4 regions of the Janthinobacterium sp. PSPC1-1 genome follow, and region 1 is predicted to be linked to each of the others. Evidence: predicted binding sites of a transcription regulator. Region 1 holds the regulator's gene; each other region holds the start of a gene.

Evidence for each region. The regulator FNR, encoded in region 1, switches genes on or off when oxygen is low (the NO sensors DNR and NnrR bind a similar motif). The targets are predictions, from matches to a motif close to TTGATNNNNATCAA.
Region 2: ACP7EG_RS25470 (serine protein kinase) is a predicted target of FNR. The motif match lies at 1,497-1,510, and genes of this name have one in related genera.
Region 3: cqsA (alpha-hydroxyketone-type quorum-sensing autoinducer synthase) is a predicted target of FNR. The motif match lies at 1,240-1,253, and genes of this name have one in related genera.
Region 4: ACP7EG_RS12375 (universal stress protein) is a predicted target of FNR. The motif match lies at 1,208-1,221, and genes of this name have one in related genera.

The regions. Positions count from the first base shown of each region.
Region 1 is NZ_JAFCWP010000002.1:66,070-68,270, forward strand. Features, by position in the region: gene ACP7EG_RS07825 (FixH family protein) at 1-334, shown strand, start outside; gene fnr (fumarate/nitrate reduction transcriptional regulator Fnr) at 461-1,219, opposite strand; gene ACP7EG_RS07835 (response regulator) at 1,459-2,201, shown strand, end outside.
Region 2 is NZ_JAFCWP010000011.1:57,445-59,645, reverse strand. Features, by position in the region: gene ACP7EG_RS25470 (serine protein kinase) at 1-1,299, opposite strand, end outside; gene ACP7EG_RS25465 (hypothetical protein) at 1,567-2,201, shown strand, end outside.
Region 3 is NZ_JAFCWP010000001.1:95,491-97,691, reverse strand. Features, by position in the region: gene cqsA (alpha-hydroxyketone-type quorum-sensing autoinducer synthase) at 1-1,173, opposite strand, end outside; gene ACP7EG_RS00445 (sensor histidine kinase) at 1,341-2,201, shown strand, end outside.
Region 4 is NZ_JAFCWP010000003.1:289,460-291,660, reverse strand. Features, by position in the region: gene ACP7EG_RS12380 (NADP-dependent malic enzyme) at 1-146, shown strand, start outside; gene ACP7EG_RS12375 (universal stress protein) at 207-1,043, opposite strand; gene ACP7EG_RS12370 (hypothetical protein) at 1,354-1,854, opposite strand; gene ACP7EG_RS12365 (M56 family metallopeptidase) at 1,918-2,201, opposite strand, start outside.

The DNA.
Region 1 (2,201 bases):
GAAGCGCGACACGATCGCCAGCGACCTGGCGATGGATACCAGCCTGTCCTATGATGTGGCACAGGCGCGCCTGAGTGGTTCCGTGCACAGCTTCGGCAAGGCTTACCAGGGTCCGCTGCAGCTGCATCTGGCGCATGCGACCTTGCCGGAAAAGGATATCAAGCTGCTGGTGCAGCCCGATGCGGCGGGCAATTTTTCCGTGGCGCTGCCGATGCTCGAGCGCAGCCGCTGGCAAGTACTGGTGGAAAACGACAAACGCGAGTGGCGCCTGTCCGGCATCTGGACCTGGCCGCTGCAGCGCAGCATCGCGCTGCATGCGGATGAAGAGCTATAACGTACAGCGCCGGGAAAAAACCGTAGCGAGCGGCAGTGATTTGTGGCTAAGAAGCGCAGCTGTGCTAGAGCACAGCGAGCATCGCAGGCCGCAAAGCGCGACGCGCAGTAGGTTTTGACGGTGCTGTTATTTGCAGACGTCCGTGCCGGCTGTAATGGCTTTCAACTTGGCGGGCTGCAAAATCTCGATCTCGCGGTTGGAGACGCGCAGCCAGCCTTCCTTCTTGAATTTCGACAATAAACGGCTGACGCTCTCGATGGTCAGCCCCAGGTAATTGCCGATTTCCTCGCGCGACATGCGCAGCTGAAATTTGCTAGCCGAATAGCCGCGCGCTTCATAGCGCGAGGCCAGGTTGACGATAAAGGCGGCAAAACGCTGGGTCGCCTGCATATTGCCCAGCAACAGCATGACGCTTTGCTCGCGCGTGATTTCCTGGCTCATCATGCGATGGAAATGGCGCAGCAGGGTCGGCATATTGCCCAGCAACTGTTCCAGGCTGGAAAACGGAATTTCACACACTTCGCTGTCTTCCAGCGCCACCGCATTACAGTGGTGGCGGTCGGCGCTGATGGCGTCCATGCCCAGCAGTTCGCCAGCCATCTGGAAACCCGTCACCTGCTCTTCACCGCCCGGATTGATCTGGTACGTCTTGAAGTGCCCCAGGCGGATCGCGTACAGATTCTGGAACGAGTCGCCGATGCGGAACAGCGAGGCACCGCGCACGATCTTGCGGCGGCGGCCGATGATCTGGTCCAGCCTGTCCATGTCGCCCACATCGAGGCCCATCGGCAGGCACAATTGATGCATGCTGCAGGTCGAGCATCGCGCACGCAACGCTTCCACGGTCACTGTGGGCATGGTGGGAGTGAGTAGCGCTTCAGTCATGTCGGTACCTTTTAGAAAATGCAATAACGAGTTTACTGCATACAGGGTTGCCGTGTGCCAATTTCACCGCATTTCCGCTGAATAAACGACGTTCTAACCTTGATTATATGGCAACATCATTAAAAGCCCATGTGGGAAAGGCAATTTGCGCGGCGCCGCTTGCCAAGTTGATGTATTGATAGGAAAATTCCCGACAGCATTAGCTGCCGCCTGTACCGCCCGGTACTGAAAAGGAAATCATGAAGCCTCTCGGCATCAAAGCAAAAGTCGCGCTGGCCACCAGCCTGACCTCGATCGCCATGATCGCGCTGGTCACCATGATACAGGTGCAGCACATGCGCGCCGACTTCACCCGAGTACTGCTGAGCCAGCAGTCTGCCCTGATCACCCGCACCGCTGCCGAACTCGACGACAAGCTGGGCATGCTGCTGCAGATCGTCACGCTGACGGCCAGGCAGCAGCCGCCGGAATTGATCGCCCAGCCAGCCCAATTGCGCGAATACTATGCGCGCCGCTCGATGCTGGTACTGTTCGACGACGTGCTGGTGCTCGATGCGCAAGGCGCCGTCGTGGCCGACATGCCGGAAGTGGCGGGGCGCGCCGGCATCAACGTCGCCGAGCGCGAGTATTTCCAGACCGTCCTGCGCACGCGCCAGCCCATGATCACCGAGCCGATGCTGGGCAAGTCGAGCGGCATGCCCATCGTGCAGATGGTGGCGCCCGTGCTCACGGCCGATGGCCAGGTGGCCGGCGTGGTGATCGGTGTGCTGCGCCTGTACAAGGACAACCTGTTGGGACGCCTGCGCTCGGAAAAGATCGGCAAGAGCGGCTATTACTTCATCCTCACGCGCGGCGCCGTGCCGCGCTATGTGCTGCACCCCGATACCAGCCGCTTGCTGCAGCCGCGCCAGCCGAACGCCAACCTGACGACGACCCAGTTGCTGAAGAACGATGGCGAAGGCAGCATGGTCAGCACCAACAG
Region 2 (2,201 bases), on a different contig from region 1:
CGACAAGCCTTCGTCGGGCGCCTTGTCGCGCTCGCGCAAGCGGCGGATGTCGGCATGCTGCAAGTCGTCGACGTCTTCGTCCGCATACACGCGCAGTTTCTTGACCAGCTCGGCTTCCTTGGCCTCGCCTTCTGGCAGGCGGCTGAGGATGGCGAACACGGCCGCCGCATGCAGCACGTGCGGATCGAGGTGCACGTCGCGGAAGGCAGGCGCGGCCGCCAGGATCAGCTTGCGGTAAATGCGCGCTTCTTCGCGGTAATTGAGCGTATACGGCACTTGCACGATGACCATGCGGTCGAGCAGCGCCTCGTTTTCGCTTTCTTGCAGGAATTTGCGAAATTCGGCCAGGTTCGTGTGTGCGAGGATGGTTTCGTCGAGGTAAATCAGGGGAAAGCGCGACACCTTGACATTCTTTTCCTGCGTCAGGGTGAGTAGTAAATAGAGGAATTCCCTCTTGACCTTGAGGATTTCGATCATTTCCAGCATGCCGCGGCTGGCCGCATACACGGCGCCGGACCACGACCAGGCGCGCGGATCGCCTTCGTCGCCGTACTGCGCCACTTTCGACAGGTCGACGGAACCGACCAGGTCGGCCAGGTCGGCCGTGGTAGGGTCGTGCGGCGCATACGTGCCGATGCCGCAGCGCCCCGCCTCGGACAGGTGGATGCGTTCGACGGGCATGCGCAGGAAGTCGCCCGCGTACTGTTCTTCCAGGCGGGCGCGGCAATGGGGACACAGTTCGCCATGCAGCTCGGCATCATAGCTGGCGCGAAAGTCGGCGCGCATGCTGTGCGGCACCAGGTGCAGCGGTGATTCGTGCACGGGGCAGCCGGCGATGCCGTACAGCGCGCCTTCGCTGCTGTGGCTGTATTCTTCCAGCCCCCGTTTGAGCAGGATCACCAGGGTCGACTTGCCGCCCGACGGCGGGCCCAGCAGCAGCAGCATGCGCCGGCCCACTTCGGAGCCGGCGGCAGCCGCCTTGAAGTAGGCGGCTACGCGGTCGATCGCCTCGTCGATGCCGAACAACTCGTCGTCGAACAGGCGGCAGCGGAAGCGCCCGCTCTCATCGGTCTGGCCGTTCCAGCGCATCATGTCCCACAAGTACTGGTGCGCGCTGCGCGTCAGCAGGGCCGCGCGGCCGGGCAGGATTTGCTCGATAAAGTCGGCAAAACTGCCGCGCCAGGGGCTGATGCGGTGTTTTTCCGCCCAGGCCGCCATGCCTTGCACAAAACCGGCATGCTGGCCTGCTTGCTCGCCCGCAGGCGCATCGTCGTGGCGTGTCGTACCAGGGCTCGTCATTGTTTCCCCATCCATGCCGTTGCTGGCGTTGCTGTTGTTGCTAACCTTGCTGCCGTGGAGCAGGCCCGGTTCCAGCCTGTTGGCCCAGTATACGGCGGCGCCTCTGCCCGCACGCCTGATCTCGCTCAACCTTGACGAGGGAACTATTTTTGCCCGCTTGGCCCCGTTGGCGCAGGGCGGTCACGCGCCTGCGCAATTCAATCCAGATCAATACCGGCCGGCGCGGCCCGTCCACACTGGATATCCAGAGCAACCCACGAGGAGAACATGATGATCGGCAATGATAGCGGTTTCAGCGCCCCACCCGGCAGCAGTGGCCAGGGGCAAAGCGCGGACGATGAAGAGGCCATCGGCCAATTTTCCACCCCCGGCGAGGACGACAATACGATCGAGAGCGCGTCCGTCTCGGACGTGCCCGACGCCCTGAGCGGCGTCAGCATGGAATTGCTGGAAATCAAGCGCAGTATCGAAGACGGCATGCGCCAGTCCATTTCCCAGGCGGGCGGCGTGCGTGCCGCCGACGCCTTCAGCGACGGCGGCAATATCCAGGGCGTGTCCATCGGCCTGGGCGAGGGCGCCAGCGACAGCTCGTCCGGCGAACCGGGCTTGCCGGCCCTGACCCTGTACGTGGCCGAACCGACGTCCGTCGACCGTGCCAAGGCCGCCATCGTGGGGGCCATGGGCGTGCGTGCCGTGGCCAGCGACAGGGTGCCCGTGAATATTGTCGTCACGGGCGTGATCGACGCGCAACCGCACCGTTTCCGCTTGCGTCCGGCGCCGGGCGGCGTGTCGGTCGGGCATTTCCGCATCACGGCTGGCACCATCGGCTGCCTGGCCGTGGGGCGCAGCGCGCCGCGCAACAGCCGTTTGATGATTCTGAGCAATAATCACGTGCTGGCCAA
Region 3 (2,201 bases), on a different contig from region 1:
GGCGCAGGCGGCCAGCACTCTGGCGCGCTCGTCCTCGCGCAAGCCCGCATTCAGGGTCAGGCGCACCAGCGAGCGGTTCTTCGGCGTGGCCGGTGCGCAGAACACGGCGCCGTAGATGCCGTGCCGCTCCAGCGCCTTGCGCAGGATCAGGGTGTCGGGTTCAGTGCCCGCTTCCAGCGCGATGATTTGCTCGGTGCCGTCGCTGACGTTGTAGCCAAGCTCAGCCAGACCCTGGCGCAGCTGCACGCTGTGGCGGCGCAGGGCGGCGCGGCGGGCATCGGCGGCGCGGATGAAATCGAGCGCCGCATCGAACCACGCCAGCTCGTGTTCCAGCAGGCAGGAGCTGAAGATGGCGGGCCGCGAGGCGGACAGGAAATAGCCCTTGAAGCGGGCCGAACAGGTGATCAGCCCCGCGCGCCCCGCAAACGCCTTGGCCAGCGACGCCGTGCGAAAATGCACGCGCCCGGCCAGGCCCAGCTCGGCCACCAGGCCCGCGCCCTGCGGGCCGTGCGTGCCCAGCGAGTGCGACTCGTCGACGATCAGCATGCTGCCGCTGCGCTCGGCGATTTCCACCATTTCCAGCAGCGGCGCCACGCTGCCATTCGTGCTGTACAGCGCATCGACGACGATGATGCCGGGGCCATGCTTGTCGAGCTGGCGCTGCAGGTGAGCGCCATCGTTATGCAGGAAGGCCACGGGCACGGCTTGCGCCGATTGCACCCCTTCCCACAGCGAGGCGTGCGCCTGCATGTCCAGGTAGACGGGGATGCCGGGCCCGGCCAGGCTTTGCAGCAAACCCACGTTGGCGACCCAGCCCGACTGCGCCAGCACACAGGCTTCGCTGCCGAGATAGTCCGCGAATTTTTGTTCGAGCCGGTGCTGGCGGCTGCCTTCCTGCAAGAACACGGACGACATCAGCATGGCGCCGCCGCCTTGCAAGACGCGCGCCTGGGCCGCCAGCAGCACGGTCTCGCCGGCGATGTTCAGGTAATCATTACCTGCCAGCATGACCGCACGCGCGGGCATGGCTTGCCATTCGTGCAGGTGTTCGCCACCGAGCAGCTTCTCGATGCGCTCGACGTAATGTTCATCCATGCGTGCGCGCACGAAGGCAGGCATCTGTTGTTCAGCATGGATGGCGGGGGACGACAGGGGAAAAAGGGCGTGTGACATAGGGCACTCCTGATTGGTTGCGGGGGAACTACCGCGTCCAACATGCGCGAGCCATCCGACAAGAGATTGATACAGCTCAACAGTTATGCCGATATTCTGCTGATAAGGAAGGAACCCGCCGATCATGTTGCATTGACACGCCTCAACGAACACGTCCCCTGATCATGATGCACGTGCAGTCCCCTTCCGGAAAACGGTGGCAAGGCAAGCTGCTCCAGCCTTTCCTGCATTTCCACGACGCCATCGAACACACACCCGTGCGGCGCGCGCAGGTGCGCACCCTGGCCGTCATCGGCGCGCTGGGCATGCCCCTGTACTACGCGCTGTGGCATTATTTTTTTCCGCAAGAATACGAATCGCCGCTGCTGCGCAGCGTGGCGGCACTGCTGTTCCTGCCCGCGCTGTGGCCCGACCGCTTCAGTAATACCTGGTTCAGCGTGTACCTGTTCCTGGGGCTGACCTTCGAACTGCCGTTTTTCTTCACGTACATGTTCCTGATGAACCACGCCTCGGCGCTGTGGATGCATTCACTGCTGGTGGCGCTGATCGTGCTGTTTCATTTCGATACGCGCATCGCCGTGCTGGCCTACCTGAGCGGCACCCTGCTGGCCTGCCTGGCGTTTGCCGTGTTTGGTGATCCCGCCTTTTTGCTCAGCCGCGACGTCTTGCAGCAATTGCCCGTGCACTGGTTCACGATTGCCGTGCTGTCCGTGGTCAAGGTGGGGCGCCATGTGGGCGCACAAGAGAAACTGGCCGGGCTGGCAGCCGGACTGGGCAGCGTGGCGCACGAATTGCGCACGCCCCTCGTCAGCGTCGAGGCGAACGTGCGCGGACTGCAGCGCAAGCTGCAAGACCAGCCGCCCGACGCGGCCAGCCTGGAAGCGTTGGCGCGCATCCAGTTCGAAGTGCGCCACATGCACCACATGATCGATTTGTTCCTGCTCAGCGCCAGCGCCGTCAACCGCAAGCTCGAAGCGAACGAAGCTGTGGCCATGCACGACAGCGTGGCGGCCGTGCTGCGCCGCTAT
Region 4 (2,201 bases), on a different contig from region 1:
CCGCCGGCAACGGCATCGCCGTGGGTCCGATCCTGCTCGGCTGCGCCAAACCCGTGCACATTTTGACGCCATCGGCCACCGTGCGCCGCATCGTCAACATGACGGCACTCTGTGTCGTTGATGCCGTCGCGCAACGCAAGGTCTAAGGCTGTCGCTGTCAATTGAAAGCCGCGCCATCCGCAAGGGTGGCGCGGCTTTTTTTTACGTCAGTGCGCCATCAGTACGGGCAATGTCATCTGGCGCAGCACGGTTTCCGTCACGCCGCCCAGCAGGATTTCGCGGAAGCGCGCGTGGCCGTAGCCGCCCATCACCAGCAAGTCCGCATGCGCTTCGGCGGCCATGGCCAGCAGCGCCGTGCCGATGTCGCCCGTAGTGATGGCTTGGCGTACCTCCACGGGCACGCCATGGCGGCTCAGGTAGGCGGCGATGTCGGCGCCCGGATGGCGGGCCGGCTGCGCATGGCCAGCGGGCGGGTGCAGCAGCGCCAGCACCACCAGGCGCGCCGCGCGCAAGAGCGGCAGGGCGTGGCCGATGGCGCGCGTCGCTTCCATGCTGCCATCCCAGGCCACCACCACGGTGTTGTTGACCTCCGAAAATTGGCCGCTGCGCGGCACGATCAGCACGGGACGGGCCGCGTTCAGCATCACATACGGCACCAGGTCGCTCATGGCGCCGGGCAGTGCTTCGCTGTCGTCGTGCTGGCTGAGCACTGTCAAGTCGCTGTAGCGGGCGCTGACGGCCATGCCGCCATCTTCATCGTCTTCGATCAGGCGCCGTTCGAGCGAGACGGCGCCGGCCTGGCGCGCCAGCGTTTCGAACTGGTCCAGCGCTTGTTCCGCCTGCCCGTGCAGGGCGTTGATCTGCGCCGCCACGGCGCCGCCGCGCATGCCGCGGTTGTTTTCCAGGGTAAAGCGCGACAGGCCCGTCATCGCCGCGCCGATCAGGTGCGCCTGGTGCGCGTGCGCCAGGCGCGCCGCGATGGCGATGCGCTGCGGCGCATGGCGCGACAGGTCGGCGTGGACGAGGATGGATTTGTAAGCCATGTTGTCACTCGGTAGTCAGGATGGCAACAAGGCTAGAACGACAACGCGGGCAAGTCCAGCATTGCCGTAGTGGCTGGGGATTTTCTTATGCTGGGCTTGACTTGGGTCAAGAAAACACGGACCGTGGCCTTCCGCAAGGCCACGGCCAGGAAATTGCGAGCTGTTTGATGTGCATCAAAATGCCGACCCCGTCGCCAGTCATAATGGCATCGAACTCCTTGCCACTTCCAGTGGTCTGCATCGGCGCCGGCGCCATCTGTCCGGCACTTCTTTGTGTGACGCAACAACGCTGGCCGTGGCGGGAGTTCACTTAATTGTAGGGCTGCAAGTCCAGCCAGACGGCATACGACAGGCGCTTGCCGTTCCACAGGCCGCCGCCACGGATGACGGCGTCACACGAGGTCAGCTGGCCGACCAGGTCCATGCGGCCCAGGTTGCGGCGCAGGCGCAGGGCGTCGTTGTGCGACAGGTAACCGACCAACTGGCCATCGATGAAGACGGCGATGGCCTTGTCCTGGAACGGATTGGCATCGTCGCAGACGAGCAGGGCCAGGCATTTTTCTTCCGCGTTACCGGGACCGTGTTCGCCGGCCAGTGTGGCGATGGCGCTCTGGTACATCGATTCGTTTTCCACTTCCGACGCAAAGCGCCCCTCGTCGTTCCAGTGGTGCGCCGGTGCGCCTGCGGGAATCGCCGGCACATACTGGCGCACCGAGACGAGCGGCTTGTGCAGCGGTTTGACGGGCGTGCGGCCGCTGAAAACGTAGTACAGCAGGGCGATGACGATCACGATGGCAAGCAGGTAAAGCATGGTATCTCTCTGATTTCTAAGGGGGAGCCGGGAACGCGGGCGCGCCGCGCGGCGTTGCCGCTACTATAGCAAGTTCGCTGCCTGCTTCCCGGTAAATCTGGCCATCAGATGGCGGCGCCGGCGCAGCGCGCGCGGATCGCCCAGCACGATGGGCGCGGCGCCCGTCAAGCCTGAATAATACTGGCCGTGCCGGCGCAGCGCCGTGGCATAGTCGCGCAGCGCGTGGCCGTGCGCCAGCATGCGCGCGTCGCAATCGACTTCGATGGCAAAGCGCAGCCGGTGCAACTGCCACCACAGTGGCAGGTTCCACGGCATGAGAATAATCAATGCGTAGGCCAGGGCCAGCA